Regions from separate parts of the Geobacillus lituanicus genome, predicted to be linked through region 3. Evidence: predicted binding sites of a transcription regulator. Region 3 holds the regulator's gene; each other region holds the start of a gene.

Region 1 (5,092 bases), 610 kb from region 3:
AGCCATTTATTTAAGCGGATGGCAGGTGGCAGCCGACGCCAACCTCGCCGGGCAAATGTATCCGGACCAAAGCTTGTATCCGTCCAACAGTGTTCCGCACGTCGTCAAACGCATTAATCAGGCGTTGCAGCGCGCTGATCAAATTCAATATTTGGAAGGTAGTGGAGACATCGACTACTTTGTTCCGATCGTGGCTGATGCCGAGGCGGGGTTCGGCGGCCAGCTGAACGTGTTTGAGCTCATGAAAGCGATGATCGAAGCGGGAGCGGCCGGTGTCCATTTTGAAGACCAGCTGTCATCGGAGAAAAAATGCGGACATTTGGGCGGAAAGGTGCTTTTGCCGACGCAAACGGCGGTGCGCAACTTGATCGCGGCGCGGCTTGCCGCCGATGTCATGGGCGTCCCGACCGTGCTCATCGCCCGCACGGACGCCAATGCGGCCGACTTGATTACGAGCGACATTGATCCGCGCGATCAACAGTTTATTACCGGTGAACGGACGCCGGAAGGATTTTACCGCACGCGTGCAGGGCTCGATCAGGCGATCGCCCGTGGACTTGCCTATGCGCCGTACGCCGACCTTATTTGGTGCGAAACGAGCGAACCGAATTTGGAAGAAGCGCGCCGGTTTGCGGAAGCCATTCATGAAAAATTCCCTGGCAAGCTGCTGGCCTATAACTGCTCACCGTCGTTCAACTGGAAGAAAAAATTGGACGATGAAACGATCGCCAAATTCCAGCAAGAGCTCGGCAAAATGGGGTACAAGTTCCAGTTCGTTACTCTGGCTGGATTCCACGCGCTCAACTACAGCATGTTTGAACTGGCGCGCGGCTACAAAGAACGCGGCATGGCTGCATACGCCGAACTGCAGCAAGCAGAATTTGCCGCTGAAAAATATGGCTACACTGCAACGCGCCATCAACGCGAAGTCGGCACCGGCTATTTTGATGAAGTCGCCCAAGTCATCTCCGGCGGTCAAGCATCCACCGTCGCCTTGAAAGGATCGACGGAAGAGGAGCAGTTTACGACCGCTTGACGGCGGCTATTGCCGTATATCGACGGAAGCCCGGTTTGACCGGGCTTTTTTTGCGTATAAAAGGAAAAAGCTGGCGCACTCTATAGACGGAGGGAGGCGATGAAATGGAAAAGAAAAAAGATAGTCTGCCGGAGCTAATCCCTGCCGAATTCCGCGTCAGCACCGATCTCCATTTTGAACAATCGTGGATGAACGAGGAAACGTATGCAGGCGATTCGGTCGGCGAACATACGGCGCTCGAGCAAGCGAACGAGTATTTAGCAATGAAAGAAATCGGCCAGACGTTTGAAAACTCCTGACAATGCCCATGACGATCGTCATGGGATTTTTTGTGCAAAAAACCCGCTAACTTTTTTCAAAATATAGAAAAATATAACTATTAGTGGTATGATAGGAGTGGTGAGTTCGTTGAGAGGAGATGAGACGATGAAAGTAAATGAATTTATCATCCTAAACCATTTCGTCGTGAGCCGTTATACGATGGCGATTCTCCCTTATTTGTTGAACAATGACCTGTATGCAAAGGTCGTCGAGGAAGATGGCGAGTACATTGTCAAACAAACGCCCCTCGACATTATTAGACATAGCTGCGATTATTATGGCTGCAGCTTTCAAGGCAGAAAAGAGGGAACAAAGGCCGTGATCGGCATCACCCACAAAGCGCCGATCGCCATTGAACCGTCCAACGAAATTTACTTCTTTCCCACCGCTTCCCCGAAAGATTCCTGCTGTGTTTGGCTGTCGCATATGCATGTCTATCGGTATGAGCCTGCGAAATATGAGCGGACGGTTGTATACTTCCGCAACGGGAAAAGCGTTGTCCTCGATGTGTCCTGCAAATCTTTCATCAACCAATTGCACCGAACAGCCCAGCTGCGGACGAAACTGTCGGAGCGAATGGAGGCGAGAGAGCGCAAACTGCAATACATATATCGCATGCAGCAAGAAAAGCATGTGACGGAATAACCGCCATGATAAAAAAATGGGTTTTCACAAGCAAAAGTTCAAATTGCGCGGCCGAGCGTGTAAAATAAAAATATAAACGGCATTTGAATGGAGAAAGAACGATGAATATGGAAACTTTGAAACAATGGCTCACGCTCGACCACGTGCTTTCCTTGCTCGACCATTACCGTTCCTTCGGCATATTTCCCGGCATTGCGGCGACGCTGCTCGAGTCGTTTTTTCCGATTTTGCCGATGGTTGTGTTTGTGATGGCGAACGCAGCGGCATTCGGGTTGTGGAAAGGGTTTTTCATTTCTTGGATTGGCGCTTCGCTCGGCTCGCTCATCGTCTTTTGGCTGACGCGGAAGATCGGCCAGCAGCGTTTCTTTCATTTTGTCCGCCGCCATCCAAAAGTGCGCCAGTTTATGCACTGGATTGAACGGCACGGATTCGGGCCGCTGTTTTTGCTGTATTGCTTTCCTTTCACCCCGTCGGCGCTTGTCAATATCGTTGCCGGTCTGTCACGCATCAGCCGCCAGCAGTTTGTATTAGCGGTCTTGCTTGGAAAGATGATCATGATTTTTACGATCAGCTTTATCGGGTATGACTTGGTGGCGCTTGTCCGCCAGCCGTTGCGTACGGCGGCGATCGCTGTTGTTGTGCTGCTGCTTTGGTATGCGGGAAAACGAGTAGAGGCGAGATTTTCGTTGACGGAAAAACAACGCAGCGAGGAGGACGGGGAGTGACCAAACGGAAACAAGGAAAGAAGCGGGGACGCCGCTGGCCATGGCTCGCCGCTGTCGGGTTTGTCGCCATGCTCCGTTTTTTCGTTTTCAGCAATTATATGGTGGAAGGAAAGTCAATGATGCCGACGCTGCAAAGCGGCAATTTGCTGATCGTCAATAAGATCCGTTATGAAATTGCCCCGATTCATCGGTTTGATGTCGTCGTGTTTCACGCCAATCAAAAGGAAGATTACGTGAAACGGGTCATCGGGCTGCCGGGGGATCGGATCGAGTACAAAAACGATGTGCTGTATATTAACGGTCGACAGGTCGATGAACCGTATTTGCGGCCGTATAAGCAGCAACTCCTTAGCGAGAAACTGACAGGCGATTTTACCCTTGAAGAGGTGACGGGAGAAAAGCGGGTGCCGGCCGGCTGCATTTTTGTCCTTGGCGACAATCGGCTCAGCAGTTGGGACAGCCGCCATTTCGGCTTCGTCAAAATCAGCCAAGTGGTCGGCAAGGTAGACCTCCGCTATTGGCCGTTTCGGGAGATTGCTTTCCATTTTTGAGAAAATGGCGCATCGAGGTGCGGCGGCGGTTTTGCCTAAGGGAGCGGTTGCTTTCAAGGAAGGCAGTTTTTTCTTTACCAAATACGAACATATGTGCTAAAATAGAGGAGATAAAGGAAACGAATGGTGGTGATCGCCGTGTCGCTTCGCTTTTTTCTTGGACGATCGGGAAGCGGGAAGACGGCTATGTGTCTTGCGGAAATCCGCCGCAAGCTGCAGGAAGATCCGAGAGGAAAGACGATTGTTTACCTCGTTCCGGAGCAGATGACGTTTCAATGTGAATACGCCTTAATCCATACCGAGGGAGCAGGAGGAATGATCCGCGCCCAAGTGTTCAGCTTCCCCCGCCTCGCCTGGCGCGTCTTGCAGGAGACGGGAGGCATGAACCGCTACCACGTCCACGATGTCGGCGTGCAAATGATGATTCGCAAAATTATTGAACAGCGGAAACAGGAGCTTAAACTGTTTGGCCGCGCGGCGGACAAAAGCGGTTTTGTCGAGCAGCTGCATGAGATGATCGCCGAATGCAAGCGGTATTGCTTAACGCCGGACGAGCTTCGCCGCCGTGTCGAGGAGCTGGAAAGCGGGCCGAGCCGGCCGGGACGGCGCCTGCTGGCCGATAAGCTCAGCGATGTCGCGCTCGTTTATGCAGAGCTCGAGCGGAGCTTAAGCGGCCATTACCTCGATTCGGAAGATTATTTGCGCCTGCTCGCCGAACAAATCCCCCGCTCCTGCTATTTGCGCGATGCCGATGTTTATATCGACGGATTCCATCATTTTGCCCCGCAAGAATACATAGTGATTGAGCAGCTTCTTCGTCATTGCCGGCGGGTCACCGTTTGCCTGACGGTCGACCGCCCGTATGATGGTGCGATGCCGGACGAGCTCGACTTGTTTTATCTGCCGGCGCAGACGTACCGCCAGTTGCGCGAGCTTGCCTTGGCCAACGATGTTTTGCTTGAAGAGCCGGTCGTGCTCGCGGAAAACCGACGTCATCAAAGCGGGGCGCTCGCCCATCTCGAGGCGCAGTTTCATCGCCGCCCGCTGCCGCCTTACGAAGCGGAAGACGGTGCGGTCTGCCTTTATGAGGCGGCCAACCGCCGCGCAGAACTGGAAGCGGTCGCCCGGGAAATCATCCGCCTTGTCCGCGACGAAGGGGCGCGCTATCGCGACATCGCGCTCGTCATCCGCCAAACGGAGGCGTACCGCGACCTTGTGAAGACGGTGTTTTTTGATTTTGGCATCCCGTATTTTATGGATGAAAAAGAGCCGATGCACCATCATCCGCTCATTGAACTTGTGCGCGCTGCTTTGGAAACCATTTCCACAAACTGGCGGTATGAGGCGGTGTTTCGCGCTGTGAAGACGGATTTGCTCTTTCCGTTGGACGGTGACTTGGTCATGTGGCGCGAGGCAGCCGACAAACTCGAAAACTATGTTCTTGCTTATGGGATGAAGGGGGACAAATGGACGAGCGGCGAGCGCTGGCCGTATCGGCGCTACCGGGCGCTTGACGGGTTGAATGTGCCGCAGACGGATGAAGAACGGCAATTTGAGGACAAGTTGAACGAATGGCGGGAGACGCTGGCCGCCCCGCTCCGCCGCCTTGAGCGCCGTTTGCGCCGGGCTAAGGACGGGCGCGGGTATTGCACGGCGCTATATCTCTTGTTAGAAGAATTGCAGATTCCGAAAAAGCTGGAACAAATGAGCGCGCAGGCGGAAGCGGAAGGCCGCCTCGTGGAAGCGCGCCAGCATGAGCAGGTGTGGAACGCGGTCATCGATTTGCTTGACCAATACGTTGAAATGCTCGGAGC
Region 2 (5,092 bases), 1.6 Mb from region 3:
CCATCTGCCCTAAAAACTGGCGAGCGTACGCCGACAGCGATTCGACGTAGCGTCGCTGACCTTCCGCGTAAATCGTATCAAACGCCAGCGACGACTTCCCCGACCCGGACAGCCCGGTCAAGACGACGAGCTTGCCGCGCGGGATTTCAACGTCAATGTTTTTCAAGTTGTGGGCGCGCGCCCCTTTGACAATGATTTTCTCCATTCCGTTCACCCGGCCATCATCCTTCCGCTTTCAATTCGAAAATGACGTCGCGCAGCTGGGCGGCCCGCTCGAAGTCGAGCGCTTTGGCCGCCTCTTTCATCTCCGCCTCGAGCGTTCGAATCAGCTCTTCCCGCTCTTGTTTCGTCATCGCTGCCGCCGGCTTCGCCTCGTACATCTCCGTCTCTTCCGCCGCATACGTCGCGCGGATGACGTCGCGAATCTCCTTTTTCACCGTGCGCGGCACGATGCCGTGCTTTCGGTTGTACTCTTCTTGAATCGCGCGGCGCCGCTTCGTCTCTTGAATAGCGATTTCCATCGATTTCGTCACTGTATCGGCGTACATGATCACATGGCCGTTCGCGTTGCGCGCCGCCCGGCCGATCGTCTGGATGAGCGAGCGCTCCGAACGCAAAAACCCTTCTTTGTCGGCGTCCAAAATGGCGACAAGCGACACTTCCGGAATGTCCAATCCTTCCCGCAGCAAGTTGATGCCGACCAGTACATCGTATTTGCCGAGCCGCAAATCGCGGATGATTTCAATGCGCTCGAGCGTCTTAATTTCCGAATGCAAATACGCCACCTTGATCCCCGCTTCTTTTAAATAATCGGTCAAATCCTCCGCCATTTTTTTCGTCAGCGTCGTCACGAGCGTCCGTTCATTCCGCTCGACGCGCTCATGAATTTCGCCGATCAAATCGTCGATTTGTCCTTTTGTCGGACGGACGTCGATCGTTGGGTCAAGAAGCCCGGTCGGGCGAATGATTTGTTCGACAACGCCCGGGCTGTGCTCGAGCTCGTACGGCCCCGGCGTCGCCGAGACGTAAATAATTTGATGGATTTTTTGCTCGAACTCTTCAAACGTGAGCGGTCGGTTGTCGAGCGCCGACGGCAGACGGAAGCCGTGGTCGACGAGCACTTGCTTGCGCGCCCGGTCGCCGTTGTACATGCCGCGCAGCTGCGGCAAGGTGACGTGTGACTCATCGACGATAATCAAAAAATCGTCCGGAAAATAGTCAAGCAATGTATACGGCGTCGATCCCGGCGGCCGCAGCGCCAAATGGCGCGAGTAGTTTTCGATGCCGGAACAAAAGCCCATCTCGCGCATCATTTCCAAATCATAGCGCGTCCGTTGCTCCAGCCGCTGCGCCTCCAACAGCTTTCCTTGGGCACGCAGTTCGGCGAGCCGCTCCTCAAGCTCTTGTTCGATGTTTTGAATGGCGAGCCGCATTTTCTCCTCGCGCGTGACGAAGTGCGACGCCGGGAAAATGGCGACATGCTCGCGCTCGCCGAGCACTTCGCCCGTCAAGGCGTCCACCTCGCGGATGCGCTCGATTTCATCGCCAAAAAATTCGACGCGAATGCAATGTTCATCGCGCGACGCGGGGAAAATTTCGACCACATCGCCGCGGACGCGGAACGTGCCGCGCCGAAAGTCGATATCATTGCGGTCGTATTGGATGTCAACGAGCCGCCGCAGCAGCACGTTGCGCTCGATTTCCATCCCCACGCGCAATGAAACGACGAGCTCGCGGTATTCTTCCGGCGACCCTAAGCCGTAAATGCATGAGACGCTGGCCACGATGATGACATCCCGGCGCTCAAACAACGCCGACGTTGCCGAGTGCCGCAATTTATCGATTTCATCGTTGATTTTCGCATCTTTTTCAATGTACGTATCCGTCTGCGGCACGTACGCTTCCGGCTGATAATAATCGTAATAGCTGACAAAATATTCGACGGCGTTGTGTGGGAAAAATTCTTTCAGCTCGCTGTACAATTGACCGGCGAGCGTTTTGTTGTGGGCGATGACAAGCGTCGGCTTGTTGACTTGGGCGATCACGTTCGAGATCGTAAACGTTTTGCCCGTCCCCGTCGCCCCAAGGAGCGTTTGATGTTTCACACCCCGCTGCAAGCCGTCCACAAGCTTGGCGATCGCCTGCGGCTGATCGCCTTGCGGTTCGTACGGCGACACTAATTGAAAACGGCCCTCCACCGTTTCGCCTCCTTCTTCAATCCATCTTTCCCCATTGTATCATATCCTCTGCGCAGATGCACAAAAAATGCGAACTGGTATTCGTTCCAACCTGCACAGCGATTTCCATTCCGTCAGGCCGCTTCCAGCTGCATAGATAAAAAAGCGGACCGCTGCAGATGGGTCCGCTTCTCTGTCATTTCTTTAAGTTGTCCAACATTCGCCCCGCCAACAGAAAACCGGCAATCGTCGAGGCGATGTCGGCGACGATTTCGTGCAGCTCGTCCGTATACCCTTTCGCATACGAGGCGACAAGCAAGGCAACGGTCAACAACAACGCAATGTAACGGTTGTACGTCACCCGCGCAAACAGCAGCAACAAAAGGCACGGGATGATAAGGGCCGCGAGAAACCACATACGTCTAGTCTCCTTTACGACACAGCTTCGGACGCCGAAGCGCCTCGTTGATGAACGAACAGCAGACCAAGTTCGTGGTGGCCGTCTTCATACACCGCTCCTTGAACGAAGCGGATCTCGCCGTTATGGCTGATGACTTCCAGCTTGCAAAACGCGCGGTTGCGCTGGAGCGCCTCGTAAAACTCGGCCTCAGTCTGCACTGGAACGCCGTTCGCTTTTACAATCACTTCACCAATGCTTAACCCCATTTGTTCCGCTTTGGAATTCGGGAGCACCCCGACGATCACCACGCCTTGCGGATGGCGGGCAAACCGGGGCGGGCGGGCGCGGTCGGCGCGGTGACCGGAAAAGGCAATCCACTCCCGCCCAATGATGGCTGCAGCTCCTGCGGCAGCCCCTAGCAACGGATGCCATAATCCGAAGACGGCCAGCACGGCGACAAGCCAAGCGAGGCGAAGCACGCGCCGCCCTTCTTCACGAGCTGCTTCCGCCGGCAGCACGTGCTGCCGGCGCTGCGAAAAGCCGAGAAGAAACGGCACAAGCCAAAACGAATAGCCGTCCCCAGCTGGAATGAGCGGCCACCACGAAACCGACGGCAACGCGCCGTCGGATATCGGCAGCACGACCGGCACAAACCAAAACCGTTGCGTCCACTGCATGCCGACAATCATTCCACGTTTGCTTCTCGCAAGCTGCGGCGAGGCCGCCCCATTTCGCGAGCGGAGAATCAGCCATCCTTCCGCCAACAGCAACAACACAAGCAGGGCGGCAAGCGCCCCTCCATCCGCCGCGCCGTCTGACAACAGATGAGCGGCAAGTCCGCTTGACCCCGCCAAGCCGAGCAAGACGAGCGCTCCGCCCACTGTATAAGCCGGTGAAAGGAGGCGCGCCTCCATCGTCAGGCCAAGCAGGATCGTCAACCCCGTCACCGCCCACACCGCATCCGGCGGCAACGCGAGCCCGATGCCGGACGCAATGACAGACAGCACAGCGCCCGCAACCCATCCCCACGTCCAAAGCCCACGCCATTCTTGCCCCAGCCGATAGACGCGCACATGAAAATCGCGGCGCTCCCGCTTCACCCGCCGCCAGCCGGCACCCCAGGCCAACAGCAGGCCGTAATACAAGAGCGGCTGCCGCCACACATCGGCGACGCCTTCCAACCATTCCAATCCCCAAGTTGCCATCCGCCTTTCCCCTCACTTCGTTCCCCATTCTTTATCTTCTATTCTACCAAATGACTGGGACAAATCCCATGCCTGCCGCCATCTTTTTTGCCTGAATGGCGAATTTGCGCTGTTTTCCACTTTCTTTGCCGAATGGACACTAGTTTTGTCGCCCGGGCAGGATTTCTTATGCCAATGAAAAAAGGGATATAGAAGAAGACAAAAAAGGAGGAGTGGAACGATGGAGTTAAAAACACCCGACGTTGCCGCCCGTCTCGGAGTGTCGCCAAAAACGATCCAGCGCTGGGTGCGGAAATACAACATTCCGCTGCAAAAAAATGAAGCCGGCCACTACTTGTTTGACGAAAAAACGATCGCCCTGCTTGAGCGGGTCAAATTTGAACAAGGCGCCGCGCTGGAAACGCAGCCGAAAGCAGAACCGAAAACACCGCCGGCCCCTAGCCGTCCTTCAACATCGCCGCCGAACGTTCCTATTCATGCCCTGTTTCAAGAATATGTCGGACCGGAAATCAGCCGCGTCTCCCTGCGCCTTGATCAACTCGAGCAGCAACTGGAACAAAAAGCGGATGACGTCGTTTCCGTTCAATTGCTGCACCACCGACGGGAGATGGAAGAAATCACCGCCCGCCTGACCGCCTTGGAACAGCTCGTCGCCCGTCTCGAGCAACAGCTGAATCACCAGCCGCCCGCCCCGCACAATCCGTCCGAAGAACCGAAGCGGAAACGGCGCGGCCTCGGGCGGGTGATGAACTTGTTTGTCTAACCGTGCAAAGGCACAATCAGCCCCACCAAACAGGCAACGAGTTTATCGTGCGCTCTGCCTTAGGCAGGGCGTTTTTTCTGCCCTTCCTTATGATCCGTCCTTTTCCTTCTCTTCACTGCTTCTTTACTCTTTTTTCATTCTTTTTTAATCATCGTTCTTTATAATGTCCCGTGTTGCCAATGCTACGCCTGTCCAAAAAGGGGGAGCAACAAGTGAAACAGATTGAACGCAGGGCCATCGCCCAATACAACGGGTTTTATACGCTCGATACGTACAACAATTTTTACCCGTTATCGTATAAGCGGAAGTTCCGCCGCATCATTGCCAAAGAATTAGACAAAAGCCCCGTGCTGAAAGACTATTTCGACCATTGGGGCAACCGCGTCTATTTGTTTTCGGCAGAGCTCGGGAAACATTACATGTTCACGAAACGCTCGCATAAGGTCATCCGTCATTTCGAGATCGACACAAAGGCGTTCAAACAGCTTGGCGGCAAGTACATTTTTTCCTCCGTTCCGATCGAAAACGCCCGCGACATCCATCTCCG
Region 3 (5,092 bases):
CATTGACGGAATTGTTTCAAATCATCCATCGATACGTCGTAGCCGCTTAAATGAAGCAAGCTGTACAATAACATCGACCCGTGCCCGGCTGACAAGACAAACCGGTCGCGGTTGAACCAGTTTGGATTCGCCGGGTTATGATTCATAAATTTCGTCCAAAGCGTGTACGCCATCGGCGCCGCGCCCATCGGCATGCCCGGGTGCCCGGATTTCGCTTTTTCGATCGCGTCAATCGACAGCGTTCGAATGGTGGTAATCGCTAATTCTTCGATCGAATGCGCCATTGTTTTCCTCCCTTTCATCAACATGGTGTCATCTACTATCATATAGAAAATCGAACGGCTTGTACAACGTTATTTTCCGGGCCCCTCTTCCGACCGTTTAATGGAGGCGCCGCCGCTGACTTTCCTTCAATTTTTGCGGCGTCACGTCGTGGCCGTTTGGGTCGATGACCGTCACCGTATGAAGCATATCGGTCATCGCCTTGCGAAACGCTTGAATGTATTCCCGGCGCAGCTTCGCCTGTTCCAGCGTCTCCTCGGCCGACAAGCCGCCGGTTTTCGCTTTTTTCGCCAGTTCATTAATGCGGGCCAATTTATGTTTGGCAAGCATGAGTCATCTTCCCCTATCTGCCATGGTATCGTTTTGTTTTATCTTATCCGATGAAACGGGAAGATGGCAACGATGGCGCTCGCCCGCCTTCGTTTGCCGTCCGTCGCTCGACGGACGGACGCATCATATGGTCAATGCCGCTCCTGCTGCCCGTCCATATATTCTTGGTAGCGGCGATGGACGGTCGCTTTGGACGCCTCGTAACCGAAGCTTCGGAGCGTGGCGGCGATCTCCGCAAACGTTAAGCCGTGCCCGCGCAGGCGGACGATTTCTTCAACCGGCAGCTCGACCCGGTCGCGCCCGGCGTTCTCGCCGCGCCGCGTCAAGTTCCGGTCCGGCCGGTAGCCGCGCTCGACAGCCCGCCGCATGCCGCGGCGAATTTTGGCGTTATGTATTTTCCGCTGATACTCTTCGACAATGGCGATGATCGACAGCACCATTTCATCGGCCTCTGACAGCGGCATCTCCCCGCGATGGCTGGCGCTGTAAATTTTCACGCCCCTCTTTTTCAGGCAATGCAGCACCGCCATGCGCGCGTGGCCGCGCCCGAGCCGCGTTTCATCTTGAATGAGCAAAGCATCAACTTGATGTTCTTCGCAAAGCGACAACAGCTCCAACACGCCGTCGCGGTCGGCTTCATAGCCGCTCGCCTGTTCGGCAATCACCTTGACAACTTCAAAGCCGCAGTCGGCCGCCAGCTTCTCGAGCTCGGCCCGCTGCCTGGCCAGCGACGTTTCCTGTTCCGCTTTGTCCGTGCTGACGCGGCAGTAAATGACTGCCTTCATGGCCATCCCTTCCTTCTGTCACCGGTTGACGGCCAATGAGCCGCCATGCTTTGATTTTAACACAGGAATGACGATTTGTTCCCCTGCTGTAAGGCGCGGGTCCGGCAGATGGTTTACCTCCACCACCCAGCGGATAAACTCGCCCGGCGTCAGTCCATGCTCCTCTTCATACTGCCTCGCCAACCCCCAAAGCGTGTCGCCGGAAGCCACCGTTACGGTCATGTATTCGTTCGGATCGACCGGATCGCCGGCGTAAACGAATGCAGCCAGCATCAGGGCGAGCAAGACGGAAAAAACGACATAGTGCATCAACCCTTTTTTCATATTCTCCCCCCCACCTAGAATGTTTGTTCGCTTTTTTCTTTAATTATAATCAGGAACACTTGTTTGTGTCAACAAAAAACTCGAACTTATGTTTGTTTTTTCATCTGCTCCGTGCTATAATAAAAACAAATGATGTGGCAAGAGGTGTGAAAAAGGATGACAAAACTGTCCAAACGGCAGCAGCAAATTTTAGAGTTTATTAAGCACGAAGTGAAAACGAAAGGCTACCCCCCATCCGTCCGGGAGATTGGGGAAGCGGTCGGTCTGGCGTCGAGCTCCACTGTTCACGGCCACCTTGCGCGCCTGGAGAGCAAAGGATACATTCGCCGCGACCCAACCAAGCCGCGCGCCATTGAAATTTTGGACAGCGATGCGGAAACAGCGGGGAAAAAAGAGGAGATCATTTCCGTGCCGATCATCGGCAAAGTGACAGCCGGCCAGCCGATCACCGCGGTCGAAAACATTGAGGATTATTTTCCGCTGCCGAAGCGGCTCGCCGCCGGGGAGGAGCAGCTGTTTATGCTTGAAGTGATGGGCGACAGCATGATCGAAGCCGGCATTTTAGACGGCGACTACGTCATCGTCCGCCAGCAGTCTTCCGCCGATAACGGCGACATCGTTGTCGCCATGACGGAAGAGAATGAGGCGACAGTGAAGCGGTTTTTCAAAGAAAAGGACCATATCCGCCTGCAGCCGGAAAACGCCCACCTTGAGCCGATCATCGTTCGCGACTGCACCATTCTTGGCAAAGTGATCGGCGTCTATCGCCTGTTCGACTGACTCGTGCCGGCCTGCGCCCATAAAAAGGGGCTGACCCAAAAGTCCGCCAAAAAGCGGACTTTTGGAGTCAGCCCTCTCTGGTTTTTGTATATTTTACCAAACGGAACAAAATTCCGACTCTGTTCTCCCCCTCATTTACGCCACCAAGGACAATTGCTTGTCCCTAGCGGCTTTTTTGAGAAGATTGTGGGCAGCACAAACCAGCCCCCATTCGATGGAAACTTTTTGGAGGCCTCGCAGGACAAAGCGACGAAACCCGCGATTTTGTTTGATTTGCCCAAATACACTCTCAATGTCGGTTTGGCGTTGGCGGTATCGGGCTTGCCCTTCTTCACTCTCCAACCGTTCGCGGGCTTTCTGTTTTTGTTCATGATAGACGGGGTTCCATTGCGTGGTTCGTCCATACTTGGAAGTCGTGCAGGCCGAACGGAACGGACATCCTTCGCATTCATGGCATTGGTAGTGTCGGGTGACCGAGGTGTATCCTGATTCCGTGGTCTGTTTCGAAGTTCCGGTGCGAACCAGCTTTTTCCCATTGGCGCAAATCCAAACGTCTTCTTCTTCCACATAGGTCCAATTCTGCTGATGATGCGGATTTTTCTTGACCTTGCGCGTGTTCTCCTTCTCATACGTATGGTACTTGATCAAGGCCGATATGTGCTTCTCTTCCAGCTTCACGTAGTTCTCTTCCGAGCCATAAGCCGCGTCAGCGATCAAACGTTCGGGTTCCACGCCGTACTTCTCTCGAACGGTCTCCAAATGCGGGAGAAGACAACGAGTGTCGCCCGGCCTCTGATGAAGGGAATACCCCAAAATAAATTGGCCGGAAGAACCCACCTGTACGTTATAGGCCGGCTTGAGCTGGCCGTTTCGCATGTGATCCTCCTTCAACCGCATGAAGGTGGCATCCACATCGGTCTTGGAATAGCTGTTGCGATCCCCGCATACATGGAGTTGGTGTTCATACTTTTCACTGCGGGGCAAGTAGTCCTCCTTCATCTTCTTGATGGCCTTCTTCAACGGTTGGTTGTCCGGCTCGGCCTCCAACCGTTTTTCCCACTCCTCGGTTTTCTTTCGGATTTCTTCTGACGTAAAGGCCGGCGAAGGGTCGATGTCTTCCGCCTTTTCTTCTTCCACGATCGCCTCGATCTGGGCAATCAGCCGATCGACATTGGCTTGGAGTTTCTCCTGGTACTTCTCAGCCGATTTGCGCCAAACGAAGGTGTACCGGTTGGCATTCGCTTCAATTTTCGTTCCATCCACAAAATAATCTTCCATCTTGACATAGCCGTCGGCCACGAGCAGCGTGATCATTTCCCGGAACAGGTCGTCAATCAGGTCTTTCATCCGCTCCGAACGAAACCGATTGATGGAGCGGAAGTCCGGCTTTTGAAATCCACTTAGCCACATGAGGGGAAGGTGGACTTCGAGCTGCCGTGCAATCTCACGGCCATGATACATTTTTTGGGTGTAAGCGTAAAGGAGAATTTTGGTCATCATTTTCGGATGATAGGCGGAGGCGCCCCCTCCTTTGTAGTAAGCAAGAAACGTCTCCATCGGGATGCGTTCAACCATCTCATGAACCACGTGGGCCATGTTATCCCGTGGAATGAGATCGGCGATGTTGCTTGGCAAAGAGAGGTTGTCCATGGTATACTCTTTAAAGGAAATATGATCATATTTCATAAAAGAATCGCCCTTCTTTCGGTGGTAGTGGTTTTGGTGACTCTATTCTACCAGAAAAAAGGGCGATTCTTCTATATTTGAGGCAAAAAAGTGGGGGCTGATCCCAAAACGCATTCGCGTTTTGGGTCAGCCCCTTTTTATGAATCAGTAGAGTTCCATATATTGATCCAATTCCCATTGATGAACCGTCGTCCGGTACATATCCCACTCGATTTCTTTCGCCTCGACGAAGTGCTCAAACAAATGTTTGCCGAGCGCTTGAACGATCACCTCGTCCGATTTTAAATTGTCGAGCGCTTCGATGAGCGTGGCCGGCAAATCGACAATGCCTTCTTCAAGCCGCTCTTCTTTCGTCATGACGTAAATGTTTCGGTCAACCGGCGCCGGAGGAGTGAGCTTGTTGCGAATGCCGTCAAGCCCGGCCGCCAACAGCACGGCCATCGCCAAGTACGGGTTCGCCGCCGGATCGACGCTGCGCACTTCAATGCGCGTGCTCATGCCGCGCGAAGCCGGAATGCGGATGAGCGGGCTGCGGTTGCGCGCCGACCAGGCGACATAACATGGCGCCTCGTACCCCGGAACAAGCCGCTTGTACGAGTTGACCGTCGGGTTGGTGACAGCTGTAAAGTTCGGCGCATGCTTCAACACGCCGGCAATAAACTGCCGGGCCGTATCGCTCAACTGCAAATCGCCGTTCGGATCAAAAAAGGCGTTTTCGTTGTTGCGAAACAGCGACAAGTTGCAGTGCATTCCCGAACCGTTAATCCCAAAAATCGGCTTCGGCATAAACGTCGCATGCAGCCCATGTTTGCGGGCGATCGTTTTGACAACGAGTTTAAACGTTTGAATGTCGTCGCACGCTTTGATGGCATGGGCGTATTTAAAATCGATCTCGTGCTGGCCCG

Evidence for each region. The regulator LexA, encoded in region 3, represses DNA repair genes until DNA is damaged. The targets are predictions, from matches to a motif close to CGAACATATGTTCG.
Region 1: addB (helicase-exonuclease AddAB subunit AddB) is a predicted target of LexA. The motif match lies at 3,363-3,376, and genes of this name have one in related genera.
Region 2: uvrB (excinuclease ABC subunit UvrB) is a predicted target of LexA. The motif match lies at 2,269-2,282, and genes of this name have one in related genera.

Annotation. Positions count from the first base shown of each region.
Region 1 is NZ_CP194773.1:983,506-988,597, forward strand. Features, by position in the region: gene aceA (isocitrate lyase) at 1-1,036, shown strand, start outside; gene ACR1UW_RS04985 (hypothetical protein) at 1,141-1,335, shown strand; gene ACR1UW_RS04990 (competence protein ComK) at 1,463-2,002, shown strand; gene ACR1UW_RS04995 (TVP38/TMEM64 family protein) at 2,104-2,727, shown strand; gene lepB (signal peptidase I) at 2,724-3,278, shown strand; gene addB (helicase-exonuclease AddAB subunit AddB) at 3,417-5,092, shown strand, end outside.
Region 2 is NZ_CP194773.1:3,204,586-3,209,677, forward strand. Features, by position in the region: gene uvrA (excinuclease ABC subunit UvrA) at 1-205, opposite strand, end outside; gene uvrB (excinuclease ABC subunit UvrB) at 222-2,198, opposite strand; gene ACR1UW_RS16455 (CsbA family protein) at 2,374-2,595, opposite strand; gene ACR1UW_RS16460 (PDZ domain-containing protein) at 2,610-3,782, opposite strand; gene ACR1UW_RS16465 (MerR family transcriptional regulator) at 4,003-4,545, shown strand; partial or broken gene ACR1UW_RS16470 (DUF6044 family protein) at 4,779-5,092, shown strand, end outside.
Region 3 is NZ_CP194773.1:1,592,608-1,597,699, reverse strand. Features, by position in the region: gene tkt (transketolase) at 1-284, opposite strand, end outside; gene ACR1UW_RS08065 (DUF896 domain-containing protein) at 382-612, opposite strand; gene ACR1UW_RS08060 (YneB family resolvase-like protein) at 744-1,397, opposite strand; gene yneA (cell division suppressor protein YneA) at 1,416-1,721, opposite strand; gene lexA (transcriptional repressor LexA) at 1,878-2,501, shown strand; gene ACR1UW_RS08045 (IS1182 family transposase) at 2,637-4,187, opposite strand; gene glnA (type I glutamate--ammonia ligase) at 4,332-5,092, opposite strand, start outside.